Regions from separate parts of the Rhizobium indicum genome, predicted to be linked through region 2. Evidence: predicted binding sites of a transcription regulator. Region 2 holds the regulator's gene; each other region holds the start of a gene.
What was found. The regulator LexA, encoded in region 2, represses DNA repair genes until DNA is damaged. The targets are predictions, from matches to a motif close to TGTTCNNNNTGTGTTCNG.

Region 1 (5,615 bases), 2.3 Mb from region 2:
GAGACCCGCCGCCTTCGCGTCCCGCTCCGAGAGATTATCCTCCGACCAGCCCCAGACGAGGCTGCTGATCGCCGACTGGACATCCTCCGACAGCCCAAAGGCCTTGGAAACCTCGCGGCCCGCCGAGCGCGTACGGTAGGTCGTCACCCCCGCCGTCAGCCCAGCATGTTCTATGCCGTATCTTTTATAGATGAACTGGATGACCTCTTCGCGTCGATCATGCTCGAAATCAACGTCGATATCCGGCGGTTCATCGCGATCCATAGAAATGAAGCGGTCGAAGAGCAGTGTGCTTTTTTGAGGATCGACTTCCGTTATCTCGAGGCAATAGCAGATGACCGAATTTGCCGCCGATCCGCGCCCCTGGCACAAGACCTTCAGTTCATAGCGGGCGTGCTGGATGATCCTGTGAACCGTCAGGAAATAAGAGGCATACTTCTTTTTTTTAATGAGATCGAGTTCATACTCGATCTGTGGCGCCACCTTGGGCGGGATACCCTTGGGATAGCGTCTTGCCGCTCCCGCTCTCGTCAGCCTTTCGAGAGTCTCCTGCGGCGTTTCGCCGGGATCGTTTTCCGGCGGATAATTGTGCTCGAGTTCCTTCAGGGAAAAGGTCAAGCTGTCGAAAAATACCTGCGTATTCTCGATCGCATCAGGGTAGTCCCGGAAGATCCGGGCCATTTCACGTGAATCCTTGAGATAGCGTTCGGCATTCGGCGCCAGCAGGAATCCGGCTTGCGCTATCTGTACATGCTCCCGGATCGCGATCACGACATCCGAAAGCGGCCGGCGTTCGGGATGATGATAAAGCGGCTGGTTGGTTGCAATCAGCGGCACGCGGTTTCGGGCGGCGAGCATGGAAAACACCGCAAAGACCTGCCTGTCGCGACCGTCATAGGCTGGCGCCAGCGCCATAAAAAAGGCCTTGCGGAAGCGTCTGCGAAACCGTTCCAGATAATCTTCCAGCGTCGACTGACCCGCCTGATGATCGACAGGGGTGCGATCCGGAACGAGGGCAAGCATCATCTCGTCCCCCCATTCCATGAGTTCCGCTTCCGTCAGGATGCAGCTTCCTTGACCGCTTCCTCCTTCAGATTGCCGGCGGTGAGAAGACGGCAAAGGTTCGCCCAGCCTCGCCGGTTTTGCGGATAGGCAAGGATATCAGGCGTTCCGTCGGAAAAGACGAGACGAGCGCCCGGCTGAATCCGGATAGGATCGAGGATCTCCTCCTCTTTTCCTTCCTTCTTCGCCTGGGCCAGAATCTCATCCCTGTTCTTGTATCTCTCCTCAAGCTGCTCCGCCTGCGCATGCGCTCGCACCACGCCGGCAACCGAATTCCGGTCCGCAATCCCGAGGCCGCCGAGCCTGAGATGAGCGGCCTGCACGACCATCTCCTCAGGGCCAGAGGCGCCTTCAAGAAACGAGAAATTCGTCCTCGTGCCGATCTCGAAGAATGCGCGCGCGATTGTCATGCGAACACGCCATGCATGAACCAGCGAGGATCAAGCGCCTGACCATAAAAGCCCCGCCGATAGATCCAGAAACGATGTCCAGTCTCATCCTCGATGCGGAAATAGTCACGCGCCTCGGCGTCACTTCCATCGATCCACCACTCCATGGCAATCCGTTCCGGCCCTTCGCTTCTTGCCACCTGATGCTGCATGCGCCGCCAGCGAAAGATCTGCGGCGGACCATCCGGCACTTCAGCAAGTATGGTCTCGACGGGCTCCGGCGTTGCAAAGAGCCGCAGCGGGCGCTCTTCGCGGAAAGGAAGCTGGATGTCCTGCGCTATCTTCCGCCTGGGAAGGCTCTCCATCACAGGAACCGTGATGACGGCGCGTTCCGGCACATGGCTCTCGCGGAGCTGGAAGCTTTGCAGGCAATCCGCACCAAGCCGGGCCGAGACCCGGTCGACGAAGGCCGAAAGCGAGACCTCTCCCTGACGGTCGCCCTCGAAATCACCCTGCGCCTCGTTGAAGGGATCGTGCCGCAACACATTCAACCGCAGGATCTCGAAACCATAGCCGGCATCGAGATCGTCATAGACCGCCTGCAATCGCTCGGAAAAAAGCCCGGCGATGAACTTTGGTTCGCGAAGCGGCTGCGAAGCGCCGACGGAGATACGAAAGACCCTGCCGTCGACGCGGAACAGGACCAGTTCGAACACCCGCCCTCCAGCCCCCCGCGCCTCCAGCGACGGCTGCAGCGATAAGGCGACCTGCCTGGTGACGGCAAGGATCTGCTCTTCCGTCCCGATGGGCTCGATCAGCCGGCTTTCGGCCGAGAGGCTGGCAACAGGACGCCGGGGCGAGACCGGCTCCTCTTCACGTCCCAGCGCCTGGTCGAGACGCAGAAGCAGCTCCGGGCCGAACCGGCGGGTCAGCGGCGCTCGCGGCGCATCGATGACGTCGCCGATATATTTCAGACCGAGCTTCTTCAGGGCATCGACGGTTTGTCCTTCCAGCCGCAAGGCTGCAACCGGCAAGGACATCAGCACATGTTCCGTCTCTTCGTCCTCGATCACGCCGCCTTGCCCGAAGCGGGACGCGGCCCAGGAAAGGCCGGGTGACGATGAGATCGCACCGCGGGCATCGAACCCCATATGAAAAAGCCGCGACAGCACATCCTTGAGAAGCGCCTTTTCACCGCCGAAAAGATGGGCGCAGCCGCTAATGTCGAGAAACAGACCGTCCTTGCCGTCAAACGCCACCAGTGGCGTATAGCGGTCGCACCAGTCGGCAATTGCCTCCAGCAACCGGCGGTCGGCCGCCGGATCCTCTTCCGCGACCTCGAGCATCGGGTACATGGCGCGCGCTTCGGCAACGCCCAGCTCCTTCCTCAACCCCAGCCTTTCGGCCAACTCGTCCAGTGCCGTCAGCCGCATGGCATTGTTGAGCTTGCCGGAACAGACGATAGGCGGCGTCTCAGGACGCCCTTTCGAACGCCAGGAGAGCCCCCATCGCTTGCGAGCGATGCGATCCGTTGGCAGATGCGGGAAGCTGAGCGCCAGAATGCGCTGACTGTTCGCCTGGAGGACGAACGAGGTTTGGTTCGGCGACAGGGAGAAATTCGCGTTCATGGGGATTCCACTCCAGAAGAAAGGAGAGCGGGGCCGGATTTCGGCTCTTCTCCAGTGTGAGACGGAAAATCGGATTGCCGATGCTGCCGGAAAGTGTCGATCCATCCGGCAACGGCCGCAGAGCGGACGGGGCCGGTTCGACATGCAGACGCAAGGCCGCACTGCTTGCCTCCTCCGCTCCCGCTTGACGGACAAGAAAGAGCGGACGGCGGGCAGCATGCGCCCTGAGACTGAGCCGGCGGCTTTCGGTCAGGCCGAAATGGACGGGATTGCCCCGCACTTCGAAGATGACGGCCGAGAAGGCAGCGCTTTCCACCGCCACCTCCGCCAGCCAGAGCGCCTCATCCAGCTTGCGCGGCGCCGCATGGAGAAACCGCTCCGGGCTCAGTCCGAAATCCCGAAGCCCGGGAGCATAGGGACGGCCGGCCTCCAGCGTGCCGACGGCATCGCCGATCCAGAGCAACGGCAGAAGGCGGCCGGCATCCGCTTCCTGTTTTTGCAGCCGCGCGGCAACAGCCATCGCCAGCCCGCTTGCAGCACCGGCATCGCGAGACAGAGCGGAACGGAATTCGGTGATCGCATCAAGCGGCAGGCCGCCTTCCAGCGCCCCGTCGAGAAACTCCACCCCAAACGGCAGGGGCGGCAGCGTGCGCTCCTGGCGGGTCTTACGTCCTTCCGCCACGGCTTCCCGTTCCGCTGCAGCAAGCGCCGGCGCGGGCCTTCCCTCCAGTCTGGCGATGGTTTCGCGGAGCGCAAAAAGCCGCTCGCGCGCCAGGGCGTGCTGCGCCATGGCGTTCTCCAATCCGTCTTGTTCCTGTTATGTTCTTATAGATTCCAGAGAGCTAATGAAGAGTCAACGGCCATTTTCTATGAAAATATTCCTGCCTTTGATTCCGCACTCGAAAATCGGCGATAAAGGTTCTATATGGGCCCGCAAAGGAAGGAATATTCATGGCCCGCATAGACCAGAGCGATGATTGGCGGGACCGCCATGCGCCGACGATCAGCGCCTTCGAGTCGCTGGCGATGGAGGCCTACAGCCATCTCCCGGATGAATTCCGCCAACTGACGACCAACCTCACGATCGAGATCGAAGATTTCCCCGATGACGACGTTTTCGAGGACATGGCGCTGGAAACCCCTTTCGATCTGCTCGGCCTTTTCGAGGGCAGGGGCATTTCCGAACGTTTCACGGTGGAAACCGGCGAGATGCCGAACCGCATCCGCCTCTACCGCCGTCCCATTCTCGACTACTGGGCTGAAAACGACGAGACGCTCGGTGACATCATCACCCACGTCCTGATCCACGAGATCGGCCACCATTTCGGGCTGAGCGACGATGACATGGAGCGGATCGAGGCCAGCGCCGAGGAAGCCGCCGAACGATAGAGCGCCGCGCGTCCAAGGACGCGCTAAGGACGCGCTATCACTTTCAATCACGCATAACCCCCGAAAATCGATTACGATTTTCGGGGGTTATGCGCTAAAACCTCACTGCTCGGAGAGCTTCATCTCGGGATCGTAGTCCTTGCCTTCGACATGCTTGACGACGGCCTGGCCGCACTGCATCGCACCGGTTGCGGCATTGAAGGCATAGGTCGGCGAGCCCTCCAGCGACCAGCCCTTGTTGAGGGCGGCGGTGACCTTATGGCAGAAGGAAGCATCGTCGGGACCGGTCAGGAAGCGGTAGAGTTTCATCACATCGTCTTTCGTGCTGCAGCCTGGCGGGCTGCGATAAGGCGCGCTTTATGGACCAGACTTTCCGCCTGGACAAGATGCAGCCGCTCGACCATCCGCCCGCCTGCATTGATGACATTCAGCCCATCGGAAGCGGGGTCGGCAAAGGCTGCTATGATCGCCTCCGCTTCCGCAATCGCTGCCGGATCCGGACCGAAATGCCGGTTGGCGGGCTCGATCTGCGCCGGATGGATCAGCATCTTGCCGGCAAAGCCCATGGCCCGGCCCTGCAGACATTCGGCATCGAAACCCTGTTCGTCCCTGAAATCGTTGAAGACGCTGTCGATCGCATCGAGCCCGTAAGCGCTGACCGCAAGGACGACCTGCATCAGCCACGGCACGAGATAGTTCCGCCCCGGCTGCGGCAGCACGCCGGTTTCCTTGCGCAGGTCGTTGAGCCCGACGACGAGACAATCGAGCCGTGAGCCCGGCGTGCGCCCGGCTTCGGCGATAGCAGCCGCATTGAGGATGCCGCGCGGTGTCTCGATCATCGCCCAGATGCGCAGATCTTCCGATGCATCGGCCTCGGAGAGAAGGTCGCCCACCGCCATGACATCCTGCGGCTCGTCGACCTTCGGCAGCAGCACGGCATCGGGACCAAGCGCCGTCACCAGCTCCATGTCCGCCAGGCCGAAATTGGTGGACAGACTGTTGATGCGGATGATCCGCTCCTTGCCTTGGAGCGGCCGAGCCGAAAAGAAATTCCTCAGATTTTCCCGCGCTTCCGCCTTCTTTTCCGGCGCCACGGAATCCTCGAGATCGAAGATCACCGCATCGCAATCGACCGCATGGGTTTTTT
Region 2 (5,615 bases):
AAAGCGCCATAGGGGTTAAGCGTCCTCACCGATAGCTATATGATCGCGAAGCTAATGCCAAGTTACCGTGATGGCATTTTGTGCATTGCGGTATCACCTTTTAGGCACTGCAGCGATGAGCCGCACGCATATCGGAAGCTGATGATTCGACTGGTCTTTTGGCGCTCGCGATTTTCCCTCATATTTCAATCGATTATTCTTGCCGGATTTGATTGGAGGTTGCATTCTGGCCGCCTTCGCAGCCGGGCTTGGGCGGTTCATGCAGGAGTTGACGACAGTCGAATTGCGGCCGGAAGCAGGCGAAGGCCTTGCCGACTCCTCCAGTTTTTCACCACCTGTCGTGGTGACGCGGCCGACACGGACGCAGTCGGCGACACCATTGCGCCACCGGCTGCCGGCCGCAGCCTCGCAATTGCTGCGTGCCGGCATGCGCATGCTGGGCGAAGAGGCGGACCACGGCCGCCTGCTGCTGTTTTCGCCGGTCTTCCTCGGCGCTGGGTCAGCCGTCTGGTTTCTCGCGGCATCGGATTTTTCCCTCGTTGCATCACTGCTCTGCCTGTCGGCGGTGACAGTGGCGGTTCTCATCGCCAGCCGCAGCCGGGCGGCAGTGCGGGCAACGCTGCTGGCGCTCTCGCTCGTGGTCTGCGGCATGGTCACGGCGCAGTTCGAGAGCCGGCGGGCTTCGACCGTGATCCTCGATTCATCAGTGACGACCACGGTGACCGGCCGTGTCGAGCGGCGCGAAGGCGATGGTCGCGGGCGGTGGCGCTACATTCTTGCGGTCACCGGCACTAAGGCACCGGAGCTGAAGCGGCGGCCGGAACGCATCACCGCCATCGCCCGCGGCGCGGACGCGGCCTTCGAGATCGGCGATATCATTACCGGCAGGGCGCGGCTGACGCCGCCGGCAGGTCCGGCACTTCCCGAACTCAACGACTTCTCCTTCGGTGCCTATTTCGATGGCATCGGCGCCAACGGCTTCTTCTACGGTGCACCGACGAAGGTCGATGCGCAGGCTGGTCCCCAGGCTGCCAGATCGACGGCTGAAACGCTGCTCGAAGGGCTCTACCGGCTGCGCAGCGGCATTGGTGACCGCATAAGGTCGATCCTGCCCGGCGACACCGGCGCTTTCGCCGCTGCTCTGGTGACGGACGAGCGGCGTGCCATCTCGAATGAAACGACGGAGGCGCTGCGCCAGTCCGGCCTGGCTCATATCATCGCCATCTCCGGTCTCAACATGGCGCTGTCGGCCGGCATCTTTTTCGTCGGCTTCCGGATGCTGCTCAGCCTCTTTCCCGGCATTGCTGAGGCCTACCCGACGAAGAAGATCGCTGCCGCCGGCGCGCTCATCGCTGTCACCGCCTATTTCCTGATTTCGGGCTTTGCGGTCTCTGCCGAACGCGCTTTCATCATGATGGCCATCATGTTGGTTGCCGTCTTCTTCGACCGGCCGTCGATCAGCCTGCGCAATGTCGCTCTCTCCGCGCTCGTCATCGTCGTCATTTCGCCGTCCGAGGTTTTGGGTCCGAGCTTCCAGATGTCTTTTGCAGCGACATTGGCGCTGGTCTCGGGCTATCAGCTGTGGAAGGACCGGCGCGTCCGCGAAAACGCCTTCCTGAAGCTGCCGATCATCAGGCCATTCGTTACGGTTGCGGGCTTCTTCGGCGGCATCTTCCTGACCTCGCTGATCGGCGGTTTTTCCACCGCGCTGTTTTCGATCGAGCATTTTCATCGCCTGACCGCCTACGGCCTGCCGGCAAACCTCGCGACAATGCCGATCATCTCCTTCATCATCATGCCGGCCGGCCTGCTGGCGATGCTGCTCATGCCTTTCGGCCTGGACGTTTTGCCTTGGAAGGTGGTGGGATTCGGCCTCGATCTGGTGATCGCGGTCGCAAAGACGGTGTCCGGCTGGGATGGCAATATAGACGTCGGCCGCTTGCCCGCCTGGTATTTCGCCGTCGCCGTGGCAGGCTTTCTGCTGCTGACGCTGCTCCGCACCCGATTGCGCCATGTCGGCACATCGATCATCGCGGTCGCAACGCTCATCCTGCTGCTTCTGCCGGGTCCCCGTCCGCCGGATTTGGTGATTTCGGAGGATGGCAGTCTCGTCGCAATCGTCGAGGCGGCGGCCATGGCGTCCAACCGTGAAAGACCGCCGGATTTCATCTTCGACCAGTGGCAGAGAGCGCTGGTCCTGCCGAGGCATGATCCGCCGAAGATGCTGGATGGTCCTGCTATCCCGCCTGAGGGAGAAGACCGCCGCGTCAGGCTTTCCCGCGATCAGCAGAACGAAGCAAGGACCGCGATGCGGGCGGCCACAGCGGGCGGAGACGCAAACCGCTTTTCCTGCGTCAAGAAGGCCTGGTGCACATCAAGGCTCGCCAATGGTCAGGTGGTAACCGTCATCGACAATGCCGCCTATCTCGGTCCGGCATGCGACGCGGCCGATATCGTCGTGACCTCGGTCCGCCTTCGCTTCAACAGCTGCCGCTCGGGTGCGACGCTCTTCACCGGTGAGACGCTGCGCAGGACCGGATCCATCGAGTTGCGCTTCACGGACGCCGGCCTGGAGGTCGCAACCGCATTCGATGCATTGTCGCGGCCATGGATGCGCCATCGCGCCTATGACTGGCGCAGCAACAGCTTTACCGAATCGGGCCTAGCCAATGTCAGTGATAGCGGCGAATGAGACCGACGAGTTTACCCTGAACCTTGACACGGTCCGGCCCGAAAATCCGGGTCTCGTAAGCCGGGTTGGCGGCCTCCAGCGCGATCGAGGCGCCCTTGCGGCGGAAGCGCTTGAGTGTCGCTTCTTCGTCGTCGACGAGAGCAACGACGATGTCGCCAGGACTTGCGGTGCTGCCGTTGCGAATGATCACGGTGTCGCCGTCGAAGATGCCTGCGTCGATCATCGAATCGCCCTTGACCTCCAGCGCATAATGTTCACCGGAGCCGAGCATGTCGGCCGGAACGACGATGTCGTGGGTATTGTTCTGGATCGCCGAGATCGGCACACCGGCAGCGATTCGGCCCATGACCGGCACGGAGACCGAGTTGCCGTTGTCGGCGACGGGCTTTGCGGGAGCAGGGGCGGTGACCGGCTGAGGTTTGCCGAGGCTGCCCTCGATGACGCTCGGCGAAAAGCCGCGCCGGGGCTGAATGCTGGGGCTGTAGGCCTCCGGAAGCTTGATGACCTCAAGCGCGCGGGCGCGGTTCGGTAGGCGGCGAATGAAGCCTCGCTCCTCCAGCGCCGTAATCAAGCGATGAATCCCGGACTTGGAGGCGAGGTCCAGGGCATCCTTCATTTCGTCGAAAGATGGCGGAACGCCGGATTCCTTCATGCGCTCATGAATGAAAAGGAGAAGCTCCTGTTGTTTGCGCGTGAGCATCGACGTTGTGACCTCGTGATTGAAACAAATCCAGAACAGACACTATATGTTCCATATGTGTTCCGCAAGTAGCTAAATTTCCGTAAAACTTGGCGCCAACTCGTTGAGATTTTTATTTTCATTCGCCGGATTGGCACACAAGTCTTGCCTTGGGCGGCACTCTCACACATCTCTGCCGTGTTAGGAGAGGGGGATATCATGAACGAGCACTCCGCCAAACCGCACCCGCTGGATCATGTCGTGCTGCCGGTCGTCAATATCGATCTGGCGCGCGAGAGGCTCGGCAAGCTCGGCTTCACCGTTGCCGCCGATGCGCGCCATCCCTTCGGAACGGAGAATGCCTGCGTCTTCTTTGCCGACAAGACCTATCTGGAGCCGCTCGGAATTGCGAGCGTCGAGGAGAGCGAGGCATCAGCGCGGCAAGGCAATGTCTTCACCGCCCGCAACCAGGCCTTTCGCTTCCGCTGTGGCGAGGAGGGGCTTTCGGGGCTGGCTTTCGGCAGCAAGGATGCCGGCATCGATCATCAGAATTTCGTCGGCAACGGATCGAGCGCCGGCGAGATGCTGCAGTTCACCCGGCCGATGACGATGCCGGACGGTTCCGAGACGATTGCCGGCTTCAAGCTGGCTTTCGCCGGCGACCTGCGCGCGCCTGATCTCCTGCTCTTCACCGTCGAGCGCGTCACGCTGCCGGCTGACCGCGCCGCGCTGGAGACGCATGCCAATGGCGTCACCGGCCTAATCGAGATCGCGCTTTGCACGCCGGAGCCGGCCGCCTTCGCTGCCTTCGTCAGCCTTGCCGTGGCGCAATCGGCAGTCGAGAAGACCGGGTTCGGCGTCAATATCGCAGCATCGAATGCGAAAATCAGCCTGATGACGCCGGAAGGGCTGGAGGCCTATTTCGACATCGCCGGCTCATCCGCAGATCGCGGCCTGCGCGGCCGGGCAATCCTCTTCACTGTCGCCGATCTTGCCGTGACAGAAGCGCATTTGGCTGCTAACGGGGTGACATACACGCGCAAGAACAATCGCATTCTGGTGAAGCGCGCGCCCGGGCAGGGCACGCTCTTCGCCTTCGAGGAAACACGATGAGCACTGATACGAATTCCGAAGTCAGGATCGGCGAAGGCCAAGGCCAGGTCACTTTTTCCAATACCGGCCGCCTGTCGCTGATTGCCGGTCCCTGCCAGATGGAGAGCCGCGACCACGCCTTCATGGTTGCCGGCACGCTGAAAGAGCTTTGCGGAAAGCTCGGCATCGGCCTCGTCTACAAGAGCTCCTTCGACAAGGCGAACCGGACCTCGCTTTCGGCCGAACGCGGTATCGGGATCGAAAAGGGCATGGAGGTCTTTGCCGACCTCAAGAAGGAATTCGGCTTTCCCGTCCTGACCGACGTTCATACCGCCGAGCAATGCGGGGAGGTGGCAAAGGTCGTCGATGTCCTGCAGATCCCGGCCTTCCTTTGCCGCCAGACCGACCTTCTTATCGCCGCCGCCAAGACCGGCCGCGTCGTCAATGTCAAGAAGGGCCAGTTCCTCGCTCCCTGGGATATGAAGAACGTCCTGAAGAAGCTCAATGCCAGCGGCAATCCGAACGTGCTGCTGTGCGAGCGCGGCGCCTCATTCGGCTACAATACGCTGATTTCCGACATGCGTTCGTTGCCGATCATGGCGGCGATGGGCGCGCCCGTTATCTTCGATGCGACCCATTCCGTGGCGCAGCCGGGCGGCCAGGGCGAATCCTCCGGCGGTCAGCGGGAATTCGTGGAAACCCTGGCGCGCGCCGCTGTGGCTGCCGGTATTGCTGGTGTCTTCGTCGAAACCCATCAGGACCCCGACAATGCCCCTTCCGACGGCCCGAACATGGTCTATCTCAAGGACATGCCGCGGCTTCTCGAAAAGCTGCTTGCCTTCGATGCGGTCGCCAAGGCCTAAGGTTCAGCTTGACGTTCAACAGTCTGACATGATCGTGCTATAGGCCACATCCGAACGCTGGTCCGAAGGCTATTGCAGCATTGTAATTTGCACGCCTTCGACTAAGACAGGTTTCGAACCATTTATCACCCACCGAGCAGGAAGAACCCATGACTGCAATCACCGATATCATCGCCCGCGAGATTCTCGATAGCCGTGGCAACCCCACCGTCGAAGTCGATGTCTATCTCGAAGATGGCAGCATGGGCCGCGCGGCCGTTCCCTCGGGCGCCTCGACGGGCGCGCATGA
Region 3 (5,615 bases), 400 kb from region 2:
ACGCTGACATTGCGCACCCGCAATCTGACCGCTGCCGAGGTCTCTGCCTTCAATTACTCCTACATGCCGGCCGAGGACATGGTGCTGGTCGAAGTCGCCGATAACGGCACCGGTATCGCACCGGAGATCATGGACAAGATCTTCGAGCCGTTCTTCACTACCAAGGATGTCGGCAAGGGCACCGGTCTTGGCCTCGCCATGGTCTACGGCATCGTCAAACAGTCGGGCGGCTACATCCAGCCGGAATCCGAAGTCGGCAAGGGCACGACCTTCCGCGTCTTCCTGCCGCGCCACATTCCGGAGCCGGCGGTGGCCGCCGAAGCAGGTTCGATCGACGGCGCCATCGCCGGGGCCGAAGTGGTGCCGCTGCCGGTATCGCCGCAGCAGCCGGAGGACCTGACGGGATCGGCCGTCATCCTTCTCGTCGAGGACGAGGAGGCGGTGCGCCGCGGCGGCAAGCGCATGCTGGAAACGCGCGGCTACACCGTGCACGAGGCGGGCTCGGGCGTCGAGGCGCTGGCCATCTTGGAAGAACTCGACGGCAAGGTCGATATCGTCGTTTCCGACGTCGTGATGCCCGAAATGGACGGGCCGACGCTGTTGCGCGAGCTGCGCAAGACCTATCCCGACATGAAGTTCATCTTCGTCTCGGGTTATGCCGAAGATGCCTTTGCCCGCAACCTGCCGCCGGAGGCGAAGTTCGGCTTCCTGCCGAAGCCTTTCTCGCTGAAGCAGCTTGCTGTTGTGGTGAAGGAGACGTTGGACGGGTGAGGAGGTTTGACGGAGAGGTCGTGCCGTGTTGGCCCCCCTCTGCCCTGCCGGGCATCTCCCCCACAGGTGGGGAGATCACAAGGGGCGAACGCTTCCCATCACATCAACGCTTCACCGAGTTGAAAGGGACATTTGTTCAGAAAGCCGGTGGCTCCAGCCAATCTCCCCACCTGTGGGGGAGATGGCCGGCAGGCCAGAGGGGGCTTGCTCGGCATAACCGGCAGCCCGTAGCTCTCATTCACCCAGCGCCACCGCAATCTCAGCAGCAAGCCGCGCGTTGTTTTCGACGAGCGCGATGTTGGTCTTCAGGCTCTGGCCGTCCGTCAGGTCGAAGATGGTCGACAGAAGATAGGGTGTGACCGCCTTGCCGGTGACTTCGTCGCGTTCGGCGCTGTCGAGCGCCCGCTCGATATAGATTTCCATCTCTTCGCGCGCGATCTCGTCGGCCTCGGGCACGGGGTTGGCGACGAGCATGCCGCCGTCGATGCCGAGTTGTTCGCGCACCGTCTGGAAGTTGGCGATGGCGGCCGGGCTGTTCAGCGACAGCGGGCTGTGGATGCCCGAGGAGCGCGACCAGAAGGCGGGGAAATCCTCGCTCTCATAGGTGACGACAGGCACGCCGCGAGTTTCCAGCACTTCCAGCGTCTTCGGAATGTCGAGGATCGCCTTGGCGCCGGCGCAGACGACGATGACGCCGGTGCGAGCGAGTTCCTCGAGATCGGCTGATATATCGAAGCTTTCTTCGGCACCGCGATGCACGCCGCCGATGCCGCCTGTGGCAAAGACACGGATGCCGGCGCGCGCCGCCGCGATCATCGTGGCCGCGACCGTGGTGGCGCCGGTGCGGCGCTCGGCGATGGCGAAGGCGAGATCGGCGCGCGACACCTTCATCACTTCGGTCGCCTTGGCGAGTTGCTCCAGTTCCGCGGCTTCAAGACCAATATGCAGCGTGCCGTGAATGACGGCGATCGTTGCCGGCACTGCACCCTGTTCGCGGATGATCGCCTCGACGCTGCGGGCCATCTCGATATTGCCGGGATAGGGCATGCCGTGGGTGATAATGGTCGATTCCAGCGCCACCAGCGGTGCGCCGCGCTGCTTGGCGCTGGCGACTTCCTTCGAATAGGCGATCGGCAGAAGAGGGGAGATGGGCTTGGTCATGGTCTTGTCCTGTGATCGACAGAGCATGATGCCGAAGTGACGACATCATGCTCAACTATTTAATCAGCCGCTTCAATGCAGAATTCTGACCTGGGGAACAAGGGCAAGCGCCTCATTCAGCAGATCGGGCGTCAGATTTTCGTTGACGGCGTGCCGCGACTGCACGGTCAGTATGGCGGCCGCAGTGCCGTGGCGGACGGCCTCTTCGAGCGAAAGGCCTGATATCAATGCGGCGAGTGTGCCGGCCGCAAGAGAATCGCCGGCACCCGTAACATCGGCGACGGTGTCGGCGATCGGTGGCTGCAGCGTCATGGCGCGGCCCTCGCAAAGCGCGACGAGCTCGCGCCGGCCGCGGGTGACGACGGCATTCCTGATGCCAATTTCATTCAGCAACGGCGGCCAGCCCGCAGCCTCTTCCGGCCGCTCGCCGGTAAGAGCGGCAGCTTCAGCCTCATTCAGGAACAGGTAGTCGATATCCCCGATGCAGGGTTTCAGCCTGACGACCTTGGCCGGCGAGATGGCGATTGCCGCAACAGGCTTGGCGAGGGAATGCGCCTTTGCGACGATCGCCGCGATCGTCTCTTCCGGCAGGTTGGCATCGAAGAGGATGAAATCGTGGGCGGCGAAGGCCTCCCGCACCCAGCGGATGGACAGACGCCGCGGCACGAAGAAGCGGTAGAGATCCATGTCGGCAAGGGCGATCACCAGATTGCCGTCCTTCTCGATGATCGCCGTGTAGCTCGGCGTCTTGCGATCGAGGAAGACGAAGGGCCGGTCGTCGATGCCGGCGAAATCGGCAGCTTCTCCGACCGTCTCGCCCATCGGATCGCCGCCACGCGGCGAGATCATCGTCACCTGAAAACCGAGCCTTGCCAGGTTGCGCGCCGCATTGAAGCCACCGCCGCCCGGCTCCTCGAACCATGTGCCGGGATTGCTGGCGCCAGGCGCCGTCTCGCCCGAGATGCGGCCACGCCGGTCGATATGCGCACCGCCGAGAACAAGAATCTTTTTCTTCATCCGATCCGCTCTCCCGATGCCCGAAGGACGAATCGATACGGTGCGCCCTGACGCGGCGGAGTCGGCACTTTTGGCCTAAGCCGTTGCTTTTCATTGATAAAACAAATGCAGAACACGTGTCGTTTTACCTTTTTCTTTCAACTGTTTGATCGCCTATTGCGAGAATGGAACAAATAGGGTACAAACTCGACATTGCTTGAGCGGCTTCAATAACCTAAAGGTGGATCGGATGTCTCAGAATTCATTGCGGCTGGTAGAGGACAAATCGGTGGACAAAAGCAAGGCGCTTGAAGCGGCACTCTCACAGATAGAGCGGTCGTTCGGCAAGGGCTCGATCATGAAACTCGGCTCCAACGAGAATGTTGTCGAGATCGAGACGATCTCGACCGGCTCGCTTGGTCTCGATATTGCACTCGGCGTTGGTGGCCTGCCGAGGGGCCGCATCATCGAGATCTACGGGCCGGAAAGCTCCGGTAAGACCACGCTTGCATTGCAGACGATTGCCGAAGCGCAGAAGAAGGGCGGCATCTGCGCCTTCGTCGATGCCGAACATGCGCTCGATCCCGTCTATGCCCGCAAGCTTGGCGTCGACCTGCAGAACCTTCTGATCTCGCAGCCCGATACCGGCGAGCAGGCGCTTGAAATCACCGATACGCTGGTGCGCTCCGGCGCCGTCGACGTTCTCGTCGTCGACTCGGTCGCTGCCCTGACGCCGCGTGCCGAAATCGAAGGCGAGATGGGCGATAGCCTTCCCGGTCTTCAGGCGCGCCTGATGAGCCAGGCGCTGCGCAAGCTCACCGCTTCGATCTCGAAGTCGAACACCATGGTTATCTTCATCAACCAGATCCGCATGAAGATCGGCGTTATGTTCGGTTCGCCGGAAACGACGACGGGCGGCAATGCGCTGAAGTTCTATGCTTCCGTGCGCCTAGACATCCGCCGCATCGGCGCGGTCAAGGAGCGCGAAGAGGTGATCGGCAACCAGACCCGCGTCAAGGTCGTCAAGAACAAGATGGCGCCGCCCTTCAAGCAGGTCGAGTTCGACATCATGTATGGCGAGGGTGTTTCCAAGACCGGCGAACTGGTCGATCTCGGCGTCAAGGCCGGCATCGTCGAAAAGTCGGGCGCCTGGTTCTCCTATAACAGCCAGCGCCTCGGCCAGGGCCGTGAAAACGCCAAGACCTTCCTGCGCGACAATCCGGATCTCGCCCGCGAGATCGAACTGTCGCTGCGCCAGAATGCCGGCCTGATCGCCGACCGCTTCCTGCAGAACGGCGGACCGGACCCCGATGACGGCGATGGCGATGCCACTGCGGAAATGTAATTTTCGCGCCTAAACTCATCGGACAGTTCCAACCGGCCGCATTCCTGATGAGAATGCGGCCGGTTTTGTTTGTCTGCTGGACAGCGGCGGGGGTGAACGTTAAAAGCCGATGAATTTAAATTACCTGCCTCCGGCAGCATTGAAGGGCATAGCATGAGCGGTGTGAACGATATCCGGTCGACCTTCCTCGACTATTTCAAGAAGAACGGCCATGAGATCGTTCCGTCGAGCCCGCTCGTGCCGCGCAACGACCCGACGCTGATGTTCACCAATGCCGGCATGGTGCAGTTCAAGAACGTCTTCACCGGCCTCGAAAAGCGTCCCTATTCGACGGCGACGTCTTCGCAGAAATGCGTGCGAGCCGGCGGCAAGCACAACGACCTCGACAATGTCGGTTATACTGCACGCCACCTGACCTTCTTCGAGATGCTCGGCAACTTCTCCTTCGGCGACTATTTCAAGGAGAATGCGATCGAGCTTGCCTGGAAGCTCGTCACCGAAGGCTTCGACCTTCCGAAGAACCGCCTGCTGGTGACCGTCTATTCCGAGGACGAAGAAGCTGCGACGCTGTGGAAGAAGATCGCCGGCTTTTCCGACGACAAGATCATCCGCATCCCGACCTCAGACAATTTCTGGCAGATGGGCGATACCGGCCCCTGCGGCCCGTGCTCGGAAATCTTCATCGACCAGGGTGAGAATGTCTGGGGCGGCCCTCCGGGCTCGCCGGAGGAAGATGGCGACCGGTTCCTGGAATTCTGGAACCTCGTCTTCATGCAGTTCGAGCAGACTGCACCCGGCGAGCGCTCGCCGCTGCCGCGTCCGTCGATCGATACCGGCATGGGCCTGGAGCGCATGGCCGCCGTTCTGCAGGGCGTTCAGAGCGTATTCGACACCGATCTCTTCCGCACGCTGATCGGCACCATCGAGGACACGATGGGCGTCAAGGCGGAAGGCAGCGCCAGCCACCGCGTCATCGCCGACCATCTGCGCTCCTCGGCCTTCCTGATCGCTGACGGCGTGCTTCCGTCGAATGAGGGCCGCGGTTATGTGCTGCGCCGCATCATGCGCCGCGCCATGCGCCATGCACAGCTGCTCGGCGCCAAGGAACCGCTGGTCTACAAGTTGCTGCCGACGCTGGTGCAGCAGATGGGCCGCGCCTATCCGGAACTGGTGCGCGCCGAGGCGCTGATCTCGGAAACGCTGAAGCTGGAGGAAAACCGCTTCCGCAAGACGTTGGAACGAGGCCTGTCGCTTCTGTCGGACGCGACGACGGATCTTTCCAAGGGCGATATGCTGGATGGTGAGACCGCCTTCAAGCTCTACGACACCTACGGCTTCCCGC
Region 4 (5,615 bases), 1.9 Mb from region 2:
ATAGACCAGCGGTTCGCCAAGCGCGGCTTCCTCGATCGCGGTCGGCACCGTCTTCTTCTGGCCGAACGGGCTAATGCCGCCGACATGGTAGCCCGTCAGCCGCTCGGCATCGGCGGGCTTCATCATGTTGGCCGATTTGCCGTGAAAGGCGCTGGCAAGCTTCTTCATGCTGACTTCGCGGTCCGACGGCACGACGACGCAGACCGGCTTGCCGTCCACCTCCGCCATCAGCGTCTTCAGCACCCGGTGCGGCGCCTCGCCGAGCGCTTCGGCCGCCTGCAGCCCGACGCGCTCGGCATTGGGGTCGTAGTCATAGGCATGAACGGTGAAGGCGACGCCTGCCTGCGAAAGAAGCTGTGTCGCGCGCGTGGTCTTGGACATCTCTTCCCTCGTGAGTTCAGCGGCGCCTGTCAGTCACCGAATGCACCGGCGTAAATCTCCGGCTTGAAGCCGACCAGCAATTTCCCCTTCGCCTCCAGCACCGGCCGCTTGATCATCGACGGCTGGTCGAGCATCAGGGCGATCGCCTTCTCGCGGGTGAGCTTCTCGCGCTCCGCATCGGGCAATTTGCGGAAGGTGGTGCCGGCGCGGTTGAGCACGGTATCGAGGCCGGCCTGGTCGATCCAGGCTTCGAGATGGGCGCGGTCGATACCGAGCGCCTTGTAGTCGTGAAACTCATAGGCGACGCTATGTTCTTCCAGCCAGCTGCGGGCCTTCTTCATCGTGTCGCAATTCTTGATGCCATAGATGGTGACAGCCATACCCGATCGATCTCCCTGTGATAGCAGCGAGATAACATGCACGAAGGCCGGCGCAAACGCCGTGCGACGTTTTATCCCCGAGCGCGTTGGCGAGCATGGTAACAGCTCCGGATTGATTGGCATCTCAGGCAGCGATCAACGCCGGCAGAGCCCTCGCGGCTCAATTCTCCAGCGTGCCGGCCTTGCGGGAAGCCTTGCTGGGTTCGTCGCAGGCGATCTTCATCAGGTCGCCGCGCCGCCGCACCAGCCGGTCGGAGGTCCGGGTCAGGATCAGCCCGTCCTGCGGCGCGGTGAGCTCGATGCTGCCGCCCGGCTGCCCCGGCCGGGTGACGATCGTCACTAGGCGGTCACCTTCCGCAATCCTCTCGCCGATATCGCGGTGGAAGAGCACGGCGCCGCCTTCTGGTGTGCGGATGATCTCGACATTGTCGAGCGGCACGGCCGGACCGGAAAATGCCGTTGCCGCCGGCTTTTCGTCGCCAACGATCCCCCGTGTTGCGAGGAAGTGCCAGAGCCCGTCCGCATCCTTTTTCGCCAGCATCGGATCGACATCGCGCTTGCCGCGCAGCTCGACGGTGACGGAGAGTTTGCCGGGCAGCCGGGGCCGGCGTTCGCCTGGAACTTCATATTTCCACGCAAAGCCGACGGCCTCCTCGAAGGCCGAGCTTTCGCCATCCGAAAGCAGCACGGCCTCCATGTCTAGCGCGGCGGCGAGATCGGCCGCCTCCGGCCAAAAGGCCTCGTCGATATAGGCATATTGCAGGGATTCGTCGTCGCAATGAAGGTCGAGCACGAGATCAGCCCCAAGCGCCATATGCAGCAGCTGCCGCTTCAATCTGTCGGTAGCCGGGTAATCATCAAGATCCTCGATCAGCGTCGCGCGATCGACAATGGAGATCAGCGGAAAATCCCGGTTGAAATTGGTGCGTGAGCCCAAATCGAAACGACCCTGCAGCTCGCCAAAATGCGATTGCGCCGCACCGATCGGATTGGCCTGCGGCACGATGGTGATGTCGCCGGCGATCCCGCCTTGGCTTTCCGCCTGCCGCAGCCGCTCGCAGAGGAAATGCAGCAGCACCGTTCCAGGCAGCTCGCCGGCATGCAGAGCCGCCTGGATATAGGTCTTCGGCGCCTTCGGATCGCGGCCCTTAAAGCGCAGCACCGGCAACCGCCACTCCGTTCCCGGCGTATCTCCAGGGATGATGATCTCTGAAACGTCCATGCTGATTTCGCTCCCCGTTTGCACCAATGCCCCGGAACAGGCTTTCGGAGCTTTATGCGCGGAAATCAGGCAAGCGCAAGCCGAGATCCGCGGATCTCGCTTTCCTCAGCCGAGCAACGGCCAGCGATCGATGATCCGATGTTCGGTTTTTCCGAGAACACTGTGGATGAGCAGGAATTCGGACGCCGTCCATGAAACGAGTGTGTCGAGGGTCGCCGGTGGCACGGCTTTGCGGTCGTAGAGCAGTGTCATGTGCGGCTTGAAATTGCCGCCAATATTGTGGGGAAATCCGTCATTGTGCATGCTGACGCCAAGTTGAACACGCAGTCGGGTGAGCGGTTTCCGACCGCCTTCGCCGCAAAGCACAAGCGCTCGGGCCTGCGGGAATCGCATGATCCGATCGAAGCTCATTGCGATCGGGGCACTCTCGACTGCGGCGCCGGCCTGTAGCGCTGCGAAGACCACATCCTCCGGCAGGCTCGCATAGTCGCCGACCCAGATGATCGTTACATGCAATGTCGTCAGCCGCGGCTTGCCGGAAAGGGAGAAGGCTCGACAATAGTCATGGGCGATCGACGCCGCCTGCTGCTCGATGGCGTCAGGAGGATAGAGGGCGAAGAAAAGTCGGTGTTTAGCATCGTGAGTCTTGCCCGGCCGTCTGCGCCTTTTTTTGTCGTCTCCGAACTCGAGGAGCATCTGATTCATAGAATTTCAGGTCGTCATGACCCTCCTCGTCGTCTCCAAAAAGCAAGCAGGATATTCTTGAAAGAAAGAAAAGCAAGAACAAAAAGAGAACATAATCTCCCAATATGCTGGCCGTCGAACTAATCAGATCATCACCCCCGGGGCCGGATGGAATGTACGTTTCCTGGGGGGATCGCGATCTTTCCCGAAAGCCCGGCGCGCGCAAGAAACGGGTTGAAACAGCGGCCGTCCCATACGATTTTGAGGGTCATCGAAAACGCGGAGGCTGTGTCATGGCTGAGACAACGCACCACTATCTCATCTTCGAAACCGCGGGCGGTTTCTGCGGCATTGCCTGGAGCGATGCCGGCATCACCCGCTTCCAACTGCCGACCAAAGCAGCAGAAGCGACCGAACGGCTCTTGCTGCGCCGCCTGCCGGATGCCGAAGCCGGCACGCCGACGCCTGCTGTGCTGGAGACGGTCGCGGCGGTGAAACGCTATTTCCAGGGTGAGGAGACGGATTTTTCCGGCGTCGAACTCGATCTTGCCGGCCAGGATGCCTTCTTCCGGGATATTTATGCGGCGGCAAGGCGCGTCGGCTGGGGCCGCACCACCACTTACGGCGCGCTGGCGAAGGAGCTCGGCGTCGGGCCGGAAGCCGCCCGCGACGTCGGCCAGGCAATGGCGAAGAACCCTGTCGCTCTGATCATCCCCTGCCACCGCGTACTCGCGGCCGGCGGCAAGATCGGCGGCTTCTCGGCGCCCGGCGGGTCGTCATCGAAGGCCCGCATGCTGGAGCTCGAAGGCGTCAACCTTGCACCGCCGCCGCCCGCCCAGCAGTCGCTGGGTTTTTAGGCGGCGGCGATCTCTAACAACAGCGTTCGCCGCTCAATGCGGGCTGGCTGTCGGCCGGATGATGATCTCGCTGACATCGACATCATCAGGCTGGCTGACGGCGTAGAGGATCGAATTGGCGATGGCCTCGGGGCTGATGGTGATCGCCCTGAAAGCCTTCATCGCGTCCCGCGCCGTCGGATCGGTGATGGTGTCGGCCAGTTCCGATGTCGTCGTGCCGGGAGAGATGACGGTCACGCGGATACGATCGGTCTCCTGCCGCAATCCGTCCGAGATCGCCCGCACCGCGAATTTCGTCGCGCAATAGACAGCCGCCGTCGGCGAGACGCTGTGGCCGCCGATCGAAGACAGGTTGATGATCTGCCCTGATCCCTGCGCCTTCATGATCGGAAGCGCCGCCGCGATGCCGTAGAGAACGCCCTTGATGTTGACGTCGACCATCCGGTTCCACTCATCGACCTTGAGAGCCTCGAGCGGCGAGAGCGGCATGACGCCGGCATTGTTGATGATGACGTCCAGCCGGCCGAATTCGGAGCGGGCAAAGCCTGCAAAGGCCTCCACCTGGGAACGGTCGGTGACATCAAGCTGTCGCAGGCGCACCGTCCCGCCGTTTGCGGCGATTTCGCCGGCGAGTTCCTCCAGGCGCTCGGTGCGGCGGGCGCCGATCACGATATGGGCGCCTGCGGCAGCCAGCATCTTTGCCGCGGCCTCTCCGATACCGCTGCTGGCGCCGGTGATGGCAATTACTTTTCCTTTGATATCAGACATTTCAAGCTCCATTATACGCCGCTCGCCTGGCGATGCGGCTGAGGGTTTTTGGTGGTCAGGTGGGAAAATCGGCGCTGAGCGTCGTCTCCGCCCAGGCATCGAAATTTGCGCGTAGCGCATCGTTGCCTTTCAGGCGGCACATCATTTGCGCCGAAGCACCATGCCGCCATGATGGAGGGTGTTGCCGTCGACGAAATCGCCGTCGGCCGTGAAACCCGTGTCATCCCAATATTCGATGTGGCTTCCGGTGACTTCGTAGCGTCCCCGGTAGGCGCTTTCCCGGCTGCCACGAGCTTCGTCGTAGCGGCCATTGGGCAGAAGTTCGTGGCGGACGCGGCCATCATCCGTAACCCATATGCCGACATAGGGATGTTGCTGCATTCTGTTCTCGCTTGTTTGTTGTTGCTGAGTTTCTCGGTCGTTCACGGTGTCGGCGGCGGACGAACTGGTCGCCGCGCCAGCCAGGGTGACCACCGCGAGAAACTGCAGGAGGGGGCTTCTGAAAATCCTTCGCATTGCCTTGCCTTTCGAAGCCTTCGTTGACCTCGACTGAAAGATAGTACGGAGAACCTGAGTGATTAAGTTGCCAATCCAGGATGGCTTGGTTAGAAGTGCTAACCAATGGTCGACGATCTCGAAGGTATTTCAGTTTTTCTTGCGGTAGCGGAGGCGCGCAACTTCCGGCTCGCCGGCGAGCGGCTTGGCGTCACCCGCTCCGCCGTCAGCCAGGCCCTGCAGCGCCTCGAGGATCGGGTCGGCGTCGCCCTGGTCCAGCGCACAACGCGCAGCGTCAGTCTGACCGAAGCCGGCGAAGTGTTCTTCGACGCGGTTCGTCCATCGGTCCGGCAGGTCAAGGACGCAATGCAGGCGGTGCGGGAAATGCAGGCGCGCCCGAGCGGCTGGCTCAGGATCACCGTTTCTTCGATCGCCGAGAACTTTCTATCCGGCACGTTGCTGGCCGGCTTCATGGAAGCCTACCCTGACATCAAACTCGATATCACCATCACCGATGACGAATTCGATATCGTCGAGGCCGGGTTCGACGCTGGCGTCCGGCTCGGCGAAGTGATCGAACAGGACATGATCGCCATATCAGTCTCCGAAGAGCAGCGACAATGCGCCGCCGCATCCCGCAGCTATCTCAAGCGCCGCGGCCATCCCCGCCATCCCAGCGAGTTGCAGAACCATGCCTGCATCGGATGGCGGCCACGCCCGGATACGGCACCCTATCGCTGGGAATTCACCGAGAATGATCGCGACTTCGACGTCTCCGTCGATCCCGCAGTCACGACCAACGATATGGGAATGATGATCCGCATGGCC

Region 1: FFM53_RS36295 (ImuA family protein) is a predicted target of LexA. The motif match lies at 3,889-3,906, and genes of this name have one in related genera.
Region 3: recA (recombinase RecA) is a predicted target of LexA. The motif match lies at 3,115-3,132, and genes of this name have one in related genera.
Region 4: FFM53_RS11800 (2'-5' RNA ligase family protein) is a predicted target of LexA. The motif match lies at 2,763-2,780, and genes of this name have one in related genera.

What each region holds. Positions count from the first base shown of each region.
Region 1 covers NZ_CP054021.1:2,736,026-2,741,640, reverse strand. The annotation lists partial or broken gene FFM53_RS13545 (error-prone DNA polymerase) at 1-1,472, opposite strand, end outside; gene FFM53_RS13540 (Y-family DNA polymerase) at 1,469-2,884, opposite strand; gene FFM53_RS36295 (ImuA family protein) at 2,925-3,869, opposite strand; gene FFM53_RS13535 (metallopeptidase family protein) at 4,031-4,468, shown strand; gene FFM53_RS13530 (DUF1737 domain-containing protein) at 4,571-4,777, opposite strand; gene FFM53_RS13525 (HpcH/HpaI aldolase/citrate lyase family protein) at 4,777-5,615, opposite strand, start outside.
Region 2 covers NZ_CP054021.1:484,705-490,319, reverse strand. The annotation lists gene FFM53_RS02335 (ComEC/Rec2 family competence protein) at 260-2,692, shown strand; gene lexA (transcriptional repressor LexA) at 2,673-3,392, opposite strand; gene FFM53_RS02325 (VOC family protein) at 3,591-4,484, shown strand; gene kdsA (3-deoxy-8-phosphooctulonate synthase) at 4,481-5,326, shown strand; gene eno (phosphopyruvate hydratase) at 5,476-5,615, shown strand, end outside.
Region 3 covers NZ_CP054021.1:80,001-85,615, forward strand. The annotation lists gene cckA (cell cycle histidine kinase CckA) at 1-771, shown strand, start outside; gene FFM53_RS00335 (pseudouridine-5'-phosphate glycosidase) at 1,006-1,932, opposite strand; gene FFM53_RS00340 (carbohydrate kinase family protein) at 2,005-2,949, opposite strand; gene recA (recombinase RecA) at 3,179-4,273, shown strand; gene alaS (alanine--tRNA ligase) at 4,427-5,615, shown strand, end outside.
Region 4 covers NZ_CP054021.1:2,367,149-2,372,763, reverse strand. The annotation lists gene ybaK (Cys-tRNA(Pro) deacylase) at 1-381, opposite strand, end outside; gene FFM53_RS11810 (ArsC family reductase) at 411-761, opposite strand; gene FFM53_RS11805 (M14 family metallopeptidase) at 922-1,983, opposite strand; gene FFM53_RS11800 (2'-5' RNA ligase family protein) at 2,089-2,688, opposite strand; gene FFM53_RS11795 (methylated-DNA--[protein]-cysteine S-methyltransferase) at 2,961-3,524, shown strand; gene FFM53_RS11790 (SDR family oxidoreductase) at 3,558-4,292, opposite strand; gene FFM53_RS11785 (Atu4866 domain-containing protein) at 4,434-4,808, opposite strand; gene FFM53_RS11780 (LysR family transcriptional regulator) at 4,914-5,615, shown strand, end outside.